DNA from 2 places in the Kitasatospora sp. NPDC001175 genome. Region 1 is predicted to be linked to the other one. Evidence: predicted binding sites of a transcription regulator. Region 1 holds the regulator's gene; the other holds the start of a gene.
The links. The regulator HrcA, encoded in region 1, represses chaperone genes, less so after heat shock. The targets are predictions, from matches to a motif close to TTNGCACTCNGNNNNNCNGAGTGCNAA.
Positions count from the first base shown of each region.

Region 1 (7,465 bases):
TGTCCATGGGGCGCGGGTGGTGCACCGCCACGGGCGCGGGGGAGCGCACGCACCGCAAGGCAGTTCAGCCGCGCCCTGGCTCGCGGGGCGGACGGTGGCCCGTCAGCGCGGTGAACGGCGTGAAGCCGAACGCCCGACCGGGCCACCCCGAGTCCCGACCGGCGGCGGCCGTCCGCCGGTCCACGCGACGCCCCTGGCCGAGCCTCAGCCCCAGCGGCCGGTACGCCCGAGCAGGAGCGCCCCCGCCGCCACGCCCGCGGTGGACGTCCGCAGCACCGAGGGGCCCAGCCGGTACGGCTTCGCCCCCGCCTGCGCGAAGGCGGCCAGCTCGTCCGGCGACACCCCGCCCTCGGGCCCGACGACCAGCACGATGTCCCCGCTCGCCGGAAGTTCCGTGCTGGCCAGCGGCTCGGCACCCTCCTCGTGCAGCACCGCCGCGAAGGCCGCCTGGGCGAGCAACGGCGCGAGTTGACGCGTCGTCACCAGCTCGCGCACCTCGGGGAACCGCAGCCGCCGTGACTGCTTCCCGGCCTCCCGCGCGGTGGCCCGCCACTTGGCGAGGGCCTTGGCCCCCCGGTCGCCCTTCCACTGGGTGATGCAGCGGGCGGCGGCCCACGGGACGACCACGTCCACGCCGACCTCGGTCATGGTCTCGACGGCGAGTTCACCCCGGTCGCCCTTGGGCAGCGCCTGCACGACCACGATCCTGGGCGCCGGCTCGGCCTCCCGCCGCACCGCCTCGACGGTGACCTCCAGCACGTCCTTGCCGTGTACCGCGGCGACCGTGCCGTCCACGCCGAGCCCGAGCCCGTCCGCGAGGGTCACCGCCTCCCGGGCCTCCAGCCGCTTCACGGCGACGGCGTGCCGCCCCTCGGGCCCGTCCACCCGGATCACCGCTCCGGGCGCGGCCGTGGCCAGCCGGTCGGTCTCGACGACGAACACGGGCGCGGTCATGGCATTTCCCCAAACAATCTCATCGAGTAGCGACACAGCGACGCCCGGCGACCCTCGGGGAGTCACCGGGCGCCCGGAAGCTCAGCGGCTCAAAAGCGGCTCGAAAGGCTTCACCGGACCAGGGCCCGGAGCCTCAGCGTCCGTTGAAGGCGTCCTTCAGCCGCGAGAACAGCCCCTGCTGGCCCGGCGCGAACTGCCCGGACGGACGCTCCTCGCCGCGCAGCGCCGCGAGCCGCCGCAGCAGCTCCTCCTGCTCGGCGTCGAGCTTGCCGGGCGTCTGCACCTCGACGTGCACTATCAGGTCGCCTCGGCCGCCGCCGCGCAGATGCGTCACACCGCGGCCGTGCAGCGGGATCGACTGGCCGGACTGGGTGCCGGGGCGGATGTCCACCTCCTCCAGGCCGTCCAGGGTCTGCAGCGGCACCTGGGTGCCGAGCGCCGCGGCCGTCATCGGGATGGTGACGGTGCAGTGCAGGTCGTCGCCGCGCCGCTGGAAGACCGCGTGGCTGGTCTCGGCGATCTCGACGTAGAGGTCGCCGGCCGGGCCGCCGCCGGGGCCGACCTCGCCCTCGCCGGCCAGCTGGATCCGGGTGCCGTTGTCCACACCTGCCGGGATCTTGACGGTGAGGGTACGGCGGGCGCGCACCCGGCCGTCGCCGGCGCACTCGGGGCACGGGGTCGGCACGACGGTGCCGAAGCCCTGGCACTGCGGGCAGGGACGGGAGGTCATGACCTGACCCAGGAAGGACCGGGTGACCTGGGAGACCTCGCCCTTGCCGCGGCACATGTCGCAGGTCTGCGCGGAGGTGCCGGGTGCGGCACCCTCGCCGGAACAGGTGGTGCAGGTCACGGCGGTGTCGACCTGGAGTTCCTTGGTGGTGCCGAAGGCGGCCTCCTCCAGGGTGATCTCCAGACGGATCATCGCGTCCTGACCGCGCCGGGTCCGCGAGCGCGGGCCGCGCTGGCCGGAGGCGGCGCCGAAGAAGGCGTCCATGATGTCGGAGAAGCCGAAGCCCGCCGCGCCGGCGCCGAAGCCGCCCGCGCCACCGCCGCCGTTGGGCGACAGCGGGTCTCCGCCGAGGTCGTACACCTGCCGCTTCTGCGGGTCGGAGAGCACCTCGTAAGCGGCGTTGATCTCCTTGAACCGCTCCTGCGTCTTCGGGTCCGGGTTGACGTCCGGGTGCAGTTCGCGTGCCAGGCGCCGGAACGCCTTCTTGATCTCGTCCTGCCCCGCATCCCGTCGGACGCCGAGTACCGCGTAGTAGTCCGTGGCCACCAAATGCTCCGCTTGTTCCGCCTGTAGAAGTGCTTGCGACTGGTCGCCGCCGGTTCAACCAGCGGCCTGTGCTACGACTCGGCCAGGATCTGACCCACGTACCGGGCCACCGCTCGCACCGCCCCCATTGTGCCCGGATAGTCCATCCGGGTCGGACCGATCACCCCGAGTTTTGCCACACTCTGGTCGCCGGAACCGTAACCGACCGAGACGATCGAGGTGGAATTGAGCCCCTCGTACTCGTTCTCGTGACCGATCCGGACCGTCATCCCGGCGTCCGCCGTCTCACCCAACAGGCGGAGCAGGACCACCTGTTCTTCCAGTGCCTCCAGCACCGGCTGGATGGTGAGCGGGAAGTCATGTCCGAAGCGGGTCAGATTGGCCGTACCGGCCAGCATGATCCGCTCCTCGTTCTGCTCGGCCAGCGTCTCGAACAACGTGGCGAGCACCACACTGACCGTCGGCCGGTCCGACGGCTCGAAGGCCGCCGGGAGTTCCTCCAGCGCGCCGGGCACCTCGGGCAGCGGGCGGCCGACCGCGCCGGCGTTGAGTCTGGACCGCAGATCGGCCAGCACGTTCTCGCCGACCGCGCCGGGGCAGTCCACCAGCCGCTGCTCGACCCGGCCGGTGTTGGTGATCAGCACCAGCATCACCTTCGCCGGAGCCAGCGCCACCAGCTCGATGTGCCGCACCGTGGACCGGCTGAGCGAGGGGTACTGGACCACCGCGACCTGCCTGGTCAGCTGCGCCAGCAGGCGGACCGTGCGGGCCACCACGTCGTCCAGGTCGACCGCGCCGTCCAGGAAGTGGCGGATCGCCCGACGCTCCGGCGCACTCATCGGCTTGACCTCGGCCAGCCTGTCGACGAACAGGCGGTAGCCCTTGTCGGTCGGGATCCGCCCGGCACTGGTGTGCGGCTGGTGGATGTAACCGTCCTCCTCCAGCGCCGCCATGTCGTTGCGCACGGTGGCCGGTGAGACCCCGAGACTGTGCCGCTCGACCAGGGCCTTGGAGCCGACCGGCTCCTCGGTGCCCACGTAGTCCTGGACGATCGCGCGCAGTACCGCCAGCTTGCGCTCGTCCAGCGGACGACGGGACTCCAGCCGGCGCGCGTCCGGCTTGCGCTCGTCAGCACTGCGCTCGCTGTACACGGCACGCACCTCCGTCTTCGTCCGTTGAATCCCTTGGCCGACCGGCCTCTTGGCACTCTGGAAGGCAGAGTGCCAGAACCGTACTTGCCAGTGTACGGCCCGGGTCCGACGGCAGGAACGGGCCGCCCCGGTGATCCTTGTCGGATCCGGGGTACGAAGTCGGTGCCCCGGGGCGCCCGGAGTGGCAGCATCGAAGGCGAGCGATGTAACGAAGGAGCAGAGATGTCGGCTTCATCCCAGCACTCCCGCTTCGCACCCGATCGTGGTCTGACCGGGCGGATGGTCATCACCATGTTCCTCATCGGCCTGCTGTACGTGGGCTTCACGGGCGTACTGATCGTCCTGCTGCGCGGGGCGTGGCCGCTGATCGTGCTGATCTCCGGCGGACTCTTCGTGGCCCAGTTCTGGTTCAGCGACAAGATCACCGAGCGGGCGATGGGTGCCCGGCCGGTGAGCCCCGAGCAGCACCCGCAGCTGCACGGCACCATCGACCGGCTCTGCGCCATGGCCGACATGCCCAAACCCAGGGTGGCGGTCGCCGACAACGACATGCCCAACGCCTTCGCCACCGGCCGCAACCCGCAGAACGCGGTGGTCTGCGTGACCACCGGCCTGCTGCGCCGACTGGAGCCGGAGGAGCTGGAGGGCGTTCTCGCCCACGAGCTCTCGCACGTCGCGCACCGGGACGTCGCGGTGATGACGATCGCCGGTTTCCTCGGCGTGCTGGCCGGGATGATGACCCGGATCGCGCTGTACGGCGGCTTCCTCGGCGGCGGCAACCGGAACAACAACGACAGCAACGCGGCCATCGCCATGCTGGTCATCCCGCTGGTCAGCATGCTGGTGTACGCGATCAGCTTCCTGCTCACCCGGCTGCTCTCGCGCTACCGCGAGCTGGCCGCCGACCGGGCCGCCGCCCAGCTCACCGGCCGGCCGAGCGCGCTGGCCTCGGCACTCACCAAGGTGACCGGCCAGATCGCGGCCATCCCCAGCAAGGACCTGCGCCAGGCGCAGCCCTACAACGCCTTCTACTTCGCGCCCGCGCTCAGCGCCCGGGAGACCGCGAGCCAGCTGATGTCCACCCACCCGACGCTGGAGCAGCGGCTCGCCCAACTCGCCAGGATCTCCGCCCAGCTCGGCCACTGACCGCCACCTCGCACAAGGGGACCACCGTGGGATTCCTGGACGCCCTCTTCGGCCGCACCAAGCCGGTCAAGCCCGATCTCGACCAACTGTTCGCCGTGCCCTCGGCGGCCCTCACCCTGGAGGCCGCGGCCTCCTTCCGGCCGACCGGCCTCGGCTCGGTCTGCTTCGCCGCCGTGGAGGGCGGTGTGTTCGGCGAGGTGCAGCGCCAGGTCCGGGCGCTGCTGGACGCCGACACCGAGCGCGGCGGCACTCCGGTCGAGGCCAGCCGGGACTCCTACGGCTACTCCTGGCTGCTCGCCCGGCACTCCCCCGGGCAGCTGCCCGAGCTGGTCAACGACCTGCACGCGGTCAACAGCGAGCTGGAGGCGAACGGCTTCGGCCCCCAGTTGCTCTGCTCGATCGTGGCCTTCCAGGACGACGCGGGCCGGCCGTTGGGCCTGGTCTACCTCTACAAGCGCGGCACCTTCTACCCCTTCGCCCCGCTCCCCGGCGAGAAGCGCGACAACCCGCTGGAGATCCAGGTGAAGGCGCTGCTCGCCGACGACCTGCGGATCGAGCCCGACCTCTCCCGCTGGTTCCCGGTCTGGGGCGCACCCGGTCTCTGAGCGGCTACCAGGTGAACGCGGCCTCCGCGTGGGCGAGGTAGTACTGGATGTCCTGGTAGCTGAGCCAGGCCTCCCACATCTGGCGGGAGGCCCCGTCACCCCAGGGGTTGCCGAGGCAGATCCGGCCGCCGGGGACGTCCACGTCCTTGACGAAGTAGGCGTGGCTGGTGGCGAGCCGGCCGCCCATCAGGGTCTCCCGGTCACTCCCGTGCCCCTTGGTGCCGACGGTGACCGCCTGGCCCCGCGACTTGCGGTCGGCCATCTCATGGATCAGCCAGGGCGAGCTGATGTCGATCTCCTGCACCGGCTGGGCGGTCAGGAACGCCAGTGCCCGCGCGGCGTAACCGCCGTTGGCGATCTCCTCGTACCCCCGGTACCACTGGGCGACGGCCTTCTCGTAGTAGCCGGGCCAGGTCTCGGCGTAGCGCGGGTCGTCGCTGTGACCCTTGGCCCCGTACAGCATGTTGCCGACCATTGGCAGGTCGGCGACCACCGTCACGTCGTACGGCCGGCCGTTCTCGTAGAGCGTGAAGGTGACCGAGCCGTTGGCCTCCTGGCGCAGATGGCGCGGGGCGTAGGTCGGATTGGCCTGCAGCACGGCCTGCATGGCGGTGAGCATCCAGCAGGTGCCGAACCTGCCCTGGTCCATGTCCTGCCAGCTCATCGGCTCGGTGGAGGCCGAAACGCGCTGCCAGCTCTCGGTGAAGTACGCCCCGTCGATCTGGGCGAAGGGCCCGGCGGGCAGCACCCAGCCCGGCGTCCCGCCCCGCCTCTCGTCCTCCGGCAGCACCTGGTACGTCGGCTGGGTGCAGGGCATGGAGTCCCCGATCAACATGGTCGCGTACGGACTGACCGTGCGCAGCAGCCAGTTGAAGACCTCCTGCTGCCGGTAGAAGTCGTACGCCTCCTCCCCGCCCGCGTCGGTGACGTGCATCAGCTCGTCCCAGCGCAGCAGCCCCTGCGGGCCGAACCGCCGGATGACCAGGTCGAGTTCACTGGGCGGGAGCGGCACCAGCAGGTTGCCGACCTGGTCCAGCAGCGAGCGGGCCGGGTAGCGGTCGGTGTCGGCGAAGAGCGCGTCCCAGGCCCGGCGGCCGACCGCCTCGACCCGGGTCGGGTCCGGCGGCGGGCCCGGCGGCTGCCAGGGGCGCTCCACCACGGGGTGGCCGTCGGGCCGGTAGTCCAGCCGTTCGATGCCGACCTCGTCGGCGATCCCCTTGGCGATGTTCACCACCGCCATGACCCCGTGGCCGAACGGGATGAAATCAGCCACGTTGTTGGCCGCCTGCTGCCAGTTGTTGCGATGGTAGGCCACGCACCCTCCCCGGTCGGTTTTCCGCCGCTGCCCAGCCGATGAGCGGCTAAGAGGATACGAGGCTTTCCCGACACGGCCGCCGGTACCCCCGGTCACACGCGCGCCTGCTGAGTCAGCACCAGGTTTCATATAGTCAGCCGCATGCGCAGCAGGCAGTACGGACCCGACCTGACCCCGCCGTGGAAGCGGCCTCAGCCCGTGCCGGAGGTGGCCGCCGAACGTGACCTGGTGGTGGAGGAGGTGAGTACGGGGTTCTGCGGGGCCGTCGTGCGGTGCGAGAAGACCGCCGAGGGTCTGACCGTCACCCTGGAGGACCGCTTCGGCAAGCACCGGGTCTTCCCGCTGACGCCCCGTGGCTTCCTGCTGGAGGGGAAGGTGGTGACGCTGGTCCGCCCGGCCGGGACGGCTCCCGCCCGACAGCACAACGCGGCGGGGCCGGGCCGTACCGCCTCCGGTTCGATCGCGGTGCCCGGCGTGCGGGCCCGGGTGGCCCAGGAGTCACGCATCTACGTGGAGGGACGGCACGACGCGGAGCTGGTCGAACGGGTCTGGGGCGACGACCTGCGGATCGAGGGCGTGGTCGTGGAGTACCTGGAGGGGATCGACGATCTCCCCGCGATCGTCGCCGAGTTCGCGCCCGGCCCGGGACGGCGGCTCGGCGTCCTGGTCGACCACCTGCTGCCCGGTACCAAGGAGCACCGGATCGCCGCCCGGGTCACCGATGAGTCCGTGCTGGTCGTCGGCCACCCCTACATCGACATCTGGCAGGCCGTGAAGCCGGGGAGCGTCGGCATCCCGGCCTGGCCCGCCGTCCCGCGCGGCGAGGTTTGGAAGGAGGGCGTCTGCCGCCGCCTCGGCTGGCCGGTCGACGCCCCGGCCGCCTGGAAGCGCATCCTCGCCTCGGTCCGCAGCTACAAGGACCTGGAACCCGAGCTGTTGGGCAGGGTCGAAGAATTGATCGACTTCGTGACGACCGGTCAGCCGTAGGGCCCGGGGGCGTCCCGGCATGTCCGCCGGG
Region 1 is NZ_JBSFJU010000005.1:114,838-122,302, reverse strand. It holds gene ACWDAK_RS05885 (16S rRNA (uracil(1498)-N(3))-methyltransferase) at 205-954, opposite strand; gene dnaJ (molecular chaperone DnaJ) at 1,088-2,230, opposite strand; gene hrcA (heat-inducible transcriptional repressor HrcA) at 2,302-3,315, opposite strand; gene htpX (zinc metalloprotease HtpX) at 3,604-4,527, shown strand; gene pspAB (PspA-associated protein PspAB) at 4,554-5,132, shown strand; gene ACWDAK_RS05860 (C2 family cysteine protease) at 5,137-6,447, opposite strand; gene ACWDAK_RS05855 (DUF3097 domain-containing protein) at 6,589-7,434, shown strand.

Region 2 (7,465 bases), on a different contig from region 1:
GGTGTCGGTCTCGACCTGGCTGGACCCGAACATCTCGGAGAGCCGCCCCGAGGTGATGTGCCGTCGAACGTCCATCTCCCAGAACCGGTCCTGGGCCTGGACGTAGCCCTGGGCGCGGAACAGGTCCTCGGGGGTGTCGGCGTACAGCTGCGGAATGCCGTTGGCATCGCGCTTGACGTCGACCGGCGCTGACATGCCGGCCACCGAGACGCTGCCGTCGACGTCGGGGAAGGAAGCGCGGACGGCGCTCACCGCCCAGTAACCACCGCCTCCGACGGCGGCCACGAGCAGCACGACCAGCACGAGCACAAGCAGCCGGGCGCGCCGGAACTTCTTCGAGCGGGGCATCTGGGTCCTTGGCTGGGTTGCGTTGACGGCCGTGACAGGTCACCACATTAGGGCGACTCGGTTGGCGGACATGCACTGGGGACGTCCACGGTCGGCCGAGGTGGACCCTATCCGGTCTCGATGGGCGGAATCAGACAATCAAAGATCAGGTAAAATGTTAGACTGAGTAACAAGTCGTCGAGCGAGCCAATCGTTTCCGGCCACTCTCTGCCCCCGACCGCCCCCTTGACGTGCCGAGGTGCTACTGCGTGACTGTCGACCACCTGAACCGCTTCCTGCTCGAGTTCTCCGCGATACTCCTATTCGCGGTGGTGGCCGTGCGATTCTCGACCCGATCAGGGCTGCCCAGTCTGCTGATCTACCTGGGCATCGGCGTCGCCATGGGCCAGGACGGCCTCGGAGTCACCTTCAACAACGCCGAACTCACCCAGGTCCTCGGCTACGCGGCCCTGGTGGTGATCCTCGCCGAGGGCGGCCTCAAGACCAGTTGGCAGGCGATAAAGCCGGTCCTGCCGGCCGCCTCGGTACTGGCCACCCTGGGCGTGGCGGTCAGCGTCTTCGTCACCGCGGCCGGCGCGCACTGGCTGGCCGGATTCGACTGGCGGGTCTCGATGCTGCTCGGCGCGATCGTCTCCTCCACCGACGCCGCAGCGGTCTTCTCGGTGCTGCGGACGGTGCCGCTGCCGTCCCGGCTGACCGGTCTGCTGGAGGCCGAGTCCGGCTTCAACGACGCCCCCGTGGTCATCCTGGTGGTCGCCTTCGCCACCACGGGGCCGCTGGACTCCTGGTACGCACTGGTCGCCACGATCGTCGCCGAGCTGGCCATCGGCGCCGTCGTCGGCCTGGTCGTCGGCAAGCTGGGCGCGTACGCGGTCAAGCACGTCGCGCTGCCCTCCTCCGGCCTCTACCCGATCGCCGTGATGTCGCTGGCCGTCCTGGCCTACGCGGGCGGCTCACTGCTGCACGGCTCCGGCTTCCTGGCCGTCTACACCGCCTCGGTGATCCTCGGCAACGCCAAACTGCCGCACGGCCCCGCCGTCCGGGGTTTCGCGGACGGACTGGCCTGGATCGGGCAGATCGGCATGTTCGTGGTGCTCGGCCTGCTGTGCACCCCGGAGACCATGGGCTCGGCGTTCGTCCCCGCGCTGGTGATCGGCGCGGTGCTGGTCTTCGTCGCCAGGCCGGCCTCGGTCTTCGCCACCCTGACGCCGTTCCGGCTGCCCTGGCGCGAGCAGGCCCTGCTGAGCTGGGCCGGACTGCGCGGGGCGGTGCCCATCGTGCTGGCGACCATCCCGCTGGTGGCCGAGGTGCCGCAGGCGCAGCAGGTCTTCAACATCGTCTTCATCCTGGTCGTGGTCTTCACCCTGGTCCAGGGCCCGACCCTGCCGCTGGTCGCCCGCGGCCTGCGGATCTCCGAGGGTGCGATGGGCCAGGACCTGGGCATCGAGTCCGCGCCGCTGGAGCACCTGCACGGCCGGCTGCTCTCCGTCGCGCTCGCCGCGGAGTCGAAGATGTCCGGCGTCGAGGTCGGCGAGCTGCGGCTGCCCGCCGGGTCCGCGGTCACCCTGGTGGTCCGGGACAACAGCAGCTTCGTGCCCGACAAGGCCACCGTGCTGCGAGGCGGCGACGAACTCCTGGTGGTCACCACCGAGGAGGTCAGCGAGGCCGCCGAGCGCAGGCTGCGGGCGGTAGACCGGGGCGGAAAGCTTGCCGGCTGGCTGCACGGCCGCTAGATTCCTACCTTTTCCACGCTGTTCACCATGCATTGATCGCGTGGGACCGGTCCGCAATGCGTACTATGGACCGACATACCTGTTTCGATCACCGAAAATCCGCAACATCTGTCTGATGCAGAGTTGGCGCGACCGCTCGGCGGCCGTGGTCCCTCCTCTGCCGGCCCGCTTCCGCGATTCCCCCGGCCGGCGTGGACCCGGTATCTACCCCGGTCAACGCACGAGAGGACAACTCTCGGCGCTACCGGGCCGCCCCATGCCCGGTGAGTGCTACCAGGCAGCAGGAAGGACCGACCGTGACGGCGCGCCGAACGGTCGCAGAGCCCACTCCCACCCGCGTCGGCTACGGCACCCTGCTCCGCACCCCCGGAGCCTGGACCTTCCTGGTCCCCGCCTTCGCGGCCCGACTCCCCTACGCGATGCTCAGCGCGGGCATCGTCCTGCTCATCCAGAGCGCCTACGGCTCGTACGGCACGGCCGGCCTGGTGGTGGCCTTCGCCGCCGCGACCCAGGCGCTGATCGGCCCCCAGACCGGCCGGCTCTCCGACCGGTACGGCCAGGCCGCCGTGCTGCTGCCCACCGTCGCGGTGCACGCGGTCTCGGTGGGCGCGCTGCTCGCGCTGGCCCTGGGCCACGCCCCGACCTGGACGCTCTTCGTGTCCGCGGGCGTGGCCGGTGCCAGCGTGCCGCAGATCGGCGCGATGGTCCGGGCCCGCTGGGTGACCAGACTCTCCGACTCGCCCAAGACGCTGAACACCGCGTTCGCCTTCGAGTCCGTGACCGACGAGTTCACCTTCGCGATCGGACCGGTGCTGGCCACCGGCATCGCCACCCTGGTCTCGCCCTCGGTGTCGCTGATCACCGAGGCCGCGCTGACCGTGATCGGCGGCCTGGCCTTCGCCGCGCAGCGCGGCACCGCGCCCGCTCCGCACCCGTCCGTACCCGGCGCCGAGCAGGCCTCGGCGCTCTCATCGCCCGGTGTCCGGCTACTGGCGGGCTCCTTCCTGGGCGTGGGCTCCGTCTTCGGCGCCATGACCGTCACGGTGGCGGCCTTCGCCAGGGCCGAGGGCCAGCCCGGCCTCAACGGCGTGGTGTACGGCATCTTCGCGGGCGGCAGCATGCTGGCCGGCGTGCTGTACGGCATGATCGCCTGGCGCCGCTCGGTCAGGCAGCGGATGCTCGGCAGCTACACGCTGCTGGTCCTGGGCTGCTCGACGCTCTGGGCGATGCCCAACCTGACCGCGCTGGCGATCGCCGGCCTGTGCTGCGGTCTGGCCATCGCACCGACCCTGATCAGCGGCTACACCCTGGTTGAGACGCTGGTCTCGGCCGGCGCGAAGACCGAGGCGTTCACCTGGCTGACCGGTGCGATCGGCCTCGGCCTGGCCGCGGGTTCGATCGTGGCCGGACTACTGGTGGACTCGCACGGTGCCAGGGCGGGCTTCGTGGTACCGGTCGTCGGGGCCGGGATCGGCCTGGTCGCACTGGTGTCGCTGCGGCGGCTGCTGGACACTCCCGCCGGGCCCGGCCGCATCGCGGCGCAGGGCGGGGCCAAGGTGCAACTGGCCGGCGCTTCCAAGGGCTGAGACGCGTCCGCTGCCCCGGCCCGAACCGGGCCGGGGCAGCGATATCTCACACCCGATGTCGCTGGACTGATCCAGCGGAATGCCGCATCATTGACCGTCGTTAGCACTCATCAGGCGAGAGTGCCAGGAGGAAGACAAGTGCCCACGTACCAGTACCAGTGCACCGAGTGCGGCAACGGCCTGGAGGCGGTGCAGAAGTTCACCGACGAGGCGCTGACCACGTGCCCCGACTGCCAGGGGAAGCTCCGCAAGGTCTTCTCCGCCGTCGGCGTGGTCTTCAAGGGCTCGGGCTTCTACCGCACCGACAGCCGGTCCTCCTCGAGCAGCTCGGTGAGCTCCTCGTCGTCGTCCGCCTCGTCCTCGTCGTCCGCCTCGTCGGCTCCGGCCGCCTCCCCGGCTCCGGCGGCGAGCACCAGCACCGCGAGCTGACGCCGGCACCGCCGTCCGCGGCATCCGCACGAAAGGCCCGGGTTCGGTTCCGAACCCGGGCCTTTCGTATGACCGCACCAGCCTTGCGGGTGAACGAAGTTGTCCACAAGGCCGGGTTTTCCACAGGAATTCGAGGGGGCATTCCGCGGCAGGTGCGGTGCGCTCACCCTGATGCGCATGACGACGTACCTGGCGAACCAGCCGCACTGCCACCCGACCGCCACCACGACCGCCACGGCACCCTCGGCCGTACCACCACGGCGCACCGTTCCGCCCTTCCCACCGATCCGGCGCGGGGGCGGGGGGCGACACCGGCTCCAGCAGGCCGTCCGGCACCGGCCCGGGCTGCTGGCGACGGGGCTGCTGGCCGCCGCCACCGCGATCACCGCCGGTCCGCTGCGGCCCGGCCCACCGCCGCCCGCCGCCCCTTCGACGGCCTCGGCAGCGGCCGGGCCGACCGCCACCCCGCGCTGCACCGGAACGGCGCCGCCCGACGGCTGAGATCCGCGCAGCCCCGGCGCGGGGCCTCGGTCAGCGGTCAGTCACCGTGGTGCGGCGGCCGCTGGCTCAGATACCAGTCCAGGCCGCGCCCGCCGCTCTCCCCCGACTCCGGGCGCTCGCCCCAGCCCCGGTCGGTATCGTCCCCCGTCTGGCGGTCCAGCGGGTCGCCGAAGACCAGCTTCGCCTTCGGCCGGGTCGGTTCTTCCTGCTCGGCCATCTCTGCTCCGATCCTTGTCAACTGCATCCAGCGTAGGCGGCACGGCAGCAGCGGCTTCGGACAGCGGGGCCCCGGTCCGGCCGGCACCGGACCGGGGCCCCGGGAGAACCGGGTGTCAGGCTGCCTCGAAGCCCGCGTGGTCGGCGATCTTCTTCAGCTCGGCGAGCGCGTGCTTCTCGATCTGGCGGATTCGCTCCCGGGTGAGTCCGTGCTGCTTGCCCACCTCCGTCAGCGTGCGCTCGCGGCCGTCCTCCATTCCGTACCGGGAGCGGATGATGGAGGCCGTCCGGTCGTCGAGCCGGCCGATCAGGTCGTCCAGCTCCTCGCGGCGGAGCATGACCATCACGGCGTCCTCCGGGGAGACCGCGCCGGTGTCCTCGACCAGGTCACCGAACTGGGTCTCGCCCTCGTCGTCCACGGACATGTTGAGGCTGACCGGGTCACGGGCCCAGTCGAGCACGTCCTTGATCCGGTCCTCGGTGGTGTCGAGTTCGGCCGCGATCTCGGCGGGCTCGGGCTCACGGCCCAGCTCCTTGGCCTTTTCACGCTGCACCCGGCGGATCCGGCCGAGCTCCTCGACCAGATGCACGGGCAGCCGGATGGTGCGCGACTGGTCGGCGATCGAGCGGGTGATCGCCTGGCGGATCCACCAGGTCGCGTAGGTGGAGAACTTGAACCCCTTCGCGTAGTCGAACTTCTCGACCGCTCGGACCAGGCCGGCGTTGCCCTCCTGGATCAGGTCGAGCAGGGGCAGGCCGCTGCGGGGGTACCGCCGGGCGACCGCGACCACCAGGCGGAGGTTCGAGCGGATGAAGACGTCCTTCGCGCGCTCGGCGTCGTCGGCTATCGCCTCCAGCTCCTTGCGCGTGGTGCTCTCGGGAATGGCGTCCTCGTCCAGCAGGTGCTGGGCGTAGACACCCGCCTCGATGCGCAGCGAGAGCTCGACCTCCTCGGCGGCATCGAGCAGTGGCGTCCGGGCGATCTCGTCGAGGTACATGCCGACAAGGTCGCGGTCGGCCTCAAGGTTGTTCGGGCGAGCCGAACGAGGGTGGTCGGCACTGCCGCGAACGACGGCACGAGTGGCCATGCTTGCTCCCTTGCTGCTGGTGCCGGTCTGCCTTGGTCTTCACCCCCGACGGGGCGAGCTAGGGCCGAAGAGAGGAGGCAGAGAGATGAAGGCAAAGAGATGCGGGCCCCTGAAGGCTCACACGTAACGATCCAACGCACAGATTTCGGACAACATTCCCAACTAGCCCAGATTCTTCGCGCGATGCAGTATCCTGCGCAATTTGGCCCATGATCGCGCACATTATGCGATCGAGCAGGTGCGGACAGTGTCGGCAATCACCCCGTCCACCGGATCAACGAACGAGATCCGACATCCGCAGCTTCTCCTCACAAAAGATGCAAAATTGCTATCGGTACGGTGCGGGGCCATCTCGACCCCTGGGAAGGTGTCAGCCATGCACCTGTCCATCGACGGCGCCACCGCCGCCACCGCACGGCACCGCCGTGGCCGATTGATCGAGTCCGCAGCGCTGACTCTCGGCTGCGCCGCCCTCCTGGGGTTGCTCCTGGCCCTGGCGGAGAGCCACTGGGGCCCGCTGGCCCGGCTGGATCGCGACTGGGTGGATTCGCTACACGACTACGCCCGCGACCACACCGCCTGGACGGCATCCATGCAGATGGTCTCCGACCTCGGCGGCCCGACCGTCACCCGTGCCCTGCTGGGCGTGACGGCGGTCTGGCTCTGGGCGATCGGCGCGCGGATCCTGGCCGGCTGGGCGGCGGCCCAGATCCTGCTCGGCTGGCTGGCCAACTGGGGTGGCAAGGCGCTGGTCGGCCGCGCCCGGCCACACTTCGTCGACCCGGTCTCGTCCGCCACGGGTGCGGCCTTCCCCTCCGGGCACGCGATGGCCTCGGCTATCACCGCCGCCGCCCTGGTGATCCTGGTCTGGCCGCACGCCAACCGGGCCGGACGGGCGGTCGCCTGCACCATCGCCGCACTCGCCGTCCTGACCATCGGCTGGACCAGGATCGCCCTCGGCGTGCACTGGCCCAGCGACGTCCTGGCCGGATGGCTGACGGCGGGCCTGGTGGTCGGCGGGGTGACGGTCGCGGTCGAGCTGTGGCGGCCCCGCGCACTGAGCCGGGACGTGCGCCGGGTCGACTGGCGGACCAGGCCGAGGGTGCAGCGCGTCCTGGCCTCCGGAGCGGGGGCCGGAACCCGTCGCGAAAGTGGATCCGCCGCCACTCCTGACAGTCAGTGAGAAAGGTCACATCTCATTGGGGTGACCTTCGGGGAGGAATCGGTAGAGTGCCGCGCCCGCCGAAGTCCCTCGCATCAGAGCCGGGAAAAACCGCTGCAAATCCGGTCATTAGGGACCGACTTCCGCCGGGTTCGTTCGGAATACGGGCCAATCAGTGCCACTGGGAGATCTCGGGCACGCGGCACACCGCTCCCCATCGGGTACCGAGTTAAGGCAGACTTCTCCGGCTGGGTGCACCCGCGCCCAGCCCGGGGGAACCAAGCACGACGGCGCGGACCGAGCCGGTCGTACGAGGCAGTACCGGCTCCGTACACCAAGGGACCGCCGGACAGCGGTCTGCGGAAGCCCCGTGACCGCGCACTGCCCAGGCACCGAGTGACG
Region 2 is NZ_JBSFJU010000048.1:7,958-15,422, reverse strand. It holds gene ACWDAK_RS28175 (penicillin acylase family protein) at 1-348, opposite strand, end outside; gene ACWDAK_RS28170 (potassium/proton antiporter) at 597-2,081, shown strand; gene ACWDAK_RS28165 (MFS transporter) at 2,378-3,667, shown strand; gene ACWDAK_RS28160 (FmdB family zinc ribbon protein) at 3,806-4,096, shown strand; gene ACWDAK_RS28155 (hypothetical protein) at 4,274-4,597, shown strand; gene ACWDAK_RS28150 (hypothetical protein) at 4,635-4,814, opposite strand; gene ACWDAK_RS28145 (sigma-70 family RNA polymerase sigma factor) at 4,930-5,901, opposite strand; gene ACWDAK_RS28140 (phosphatase PAP2 family protein) at 6,278-7,084, shown strand.
Region 2: a site for HrcA is predicted at 3,768-3,794, ahead of ACWDAK_RS28160 (FmdB family zinc ribbon protein). Genes of this name have one in related genera too.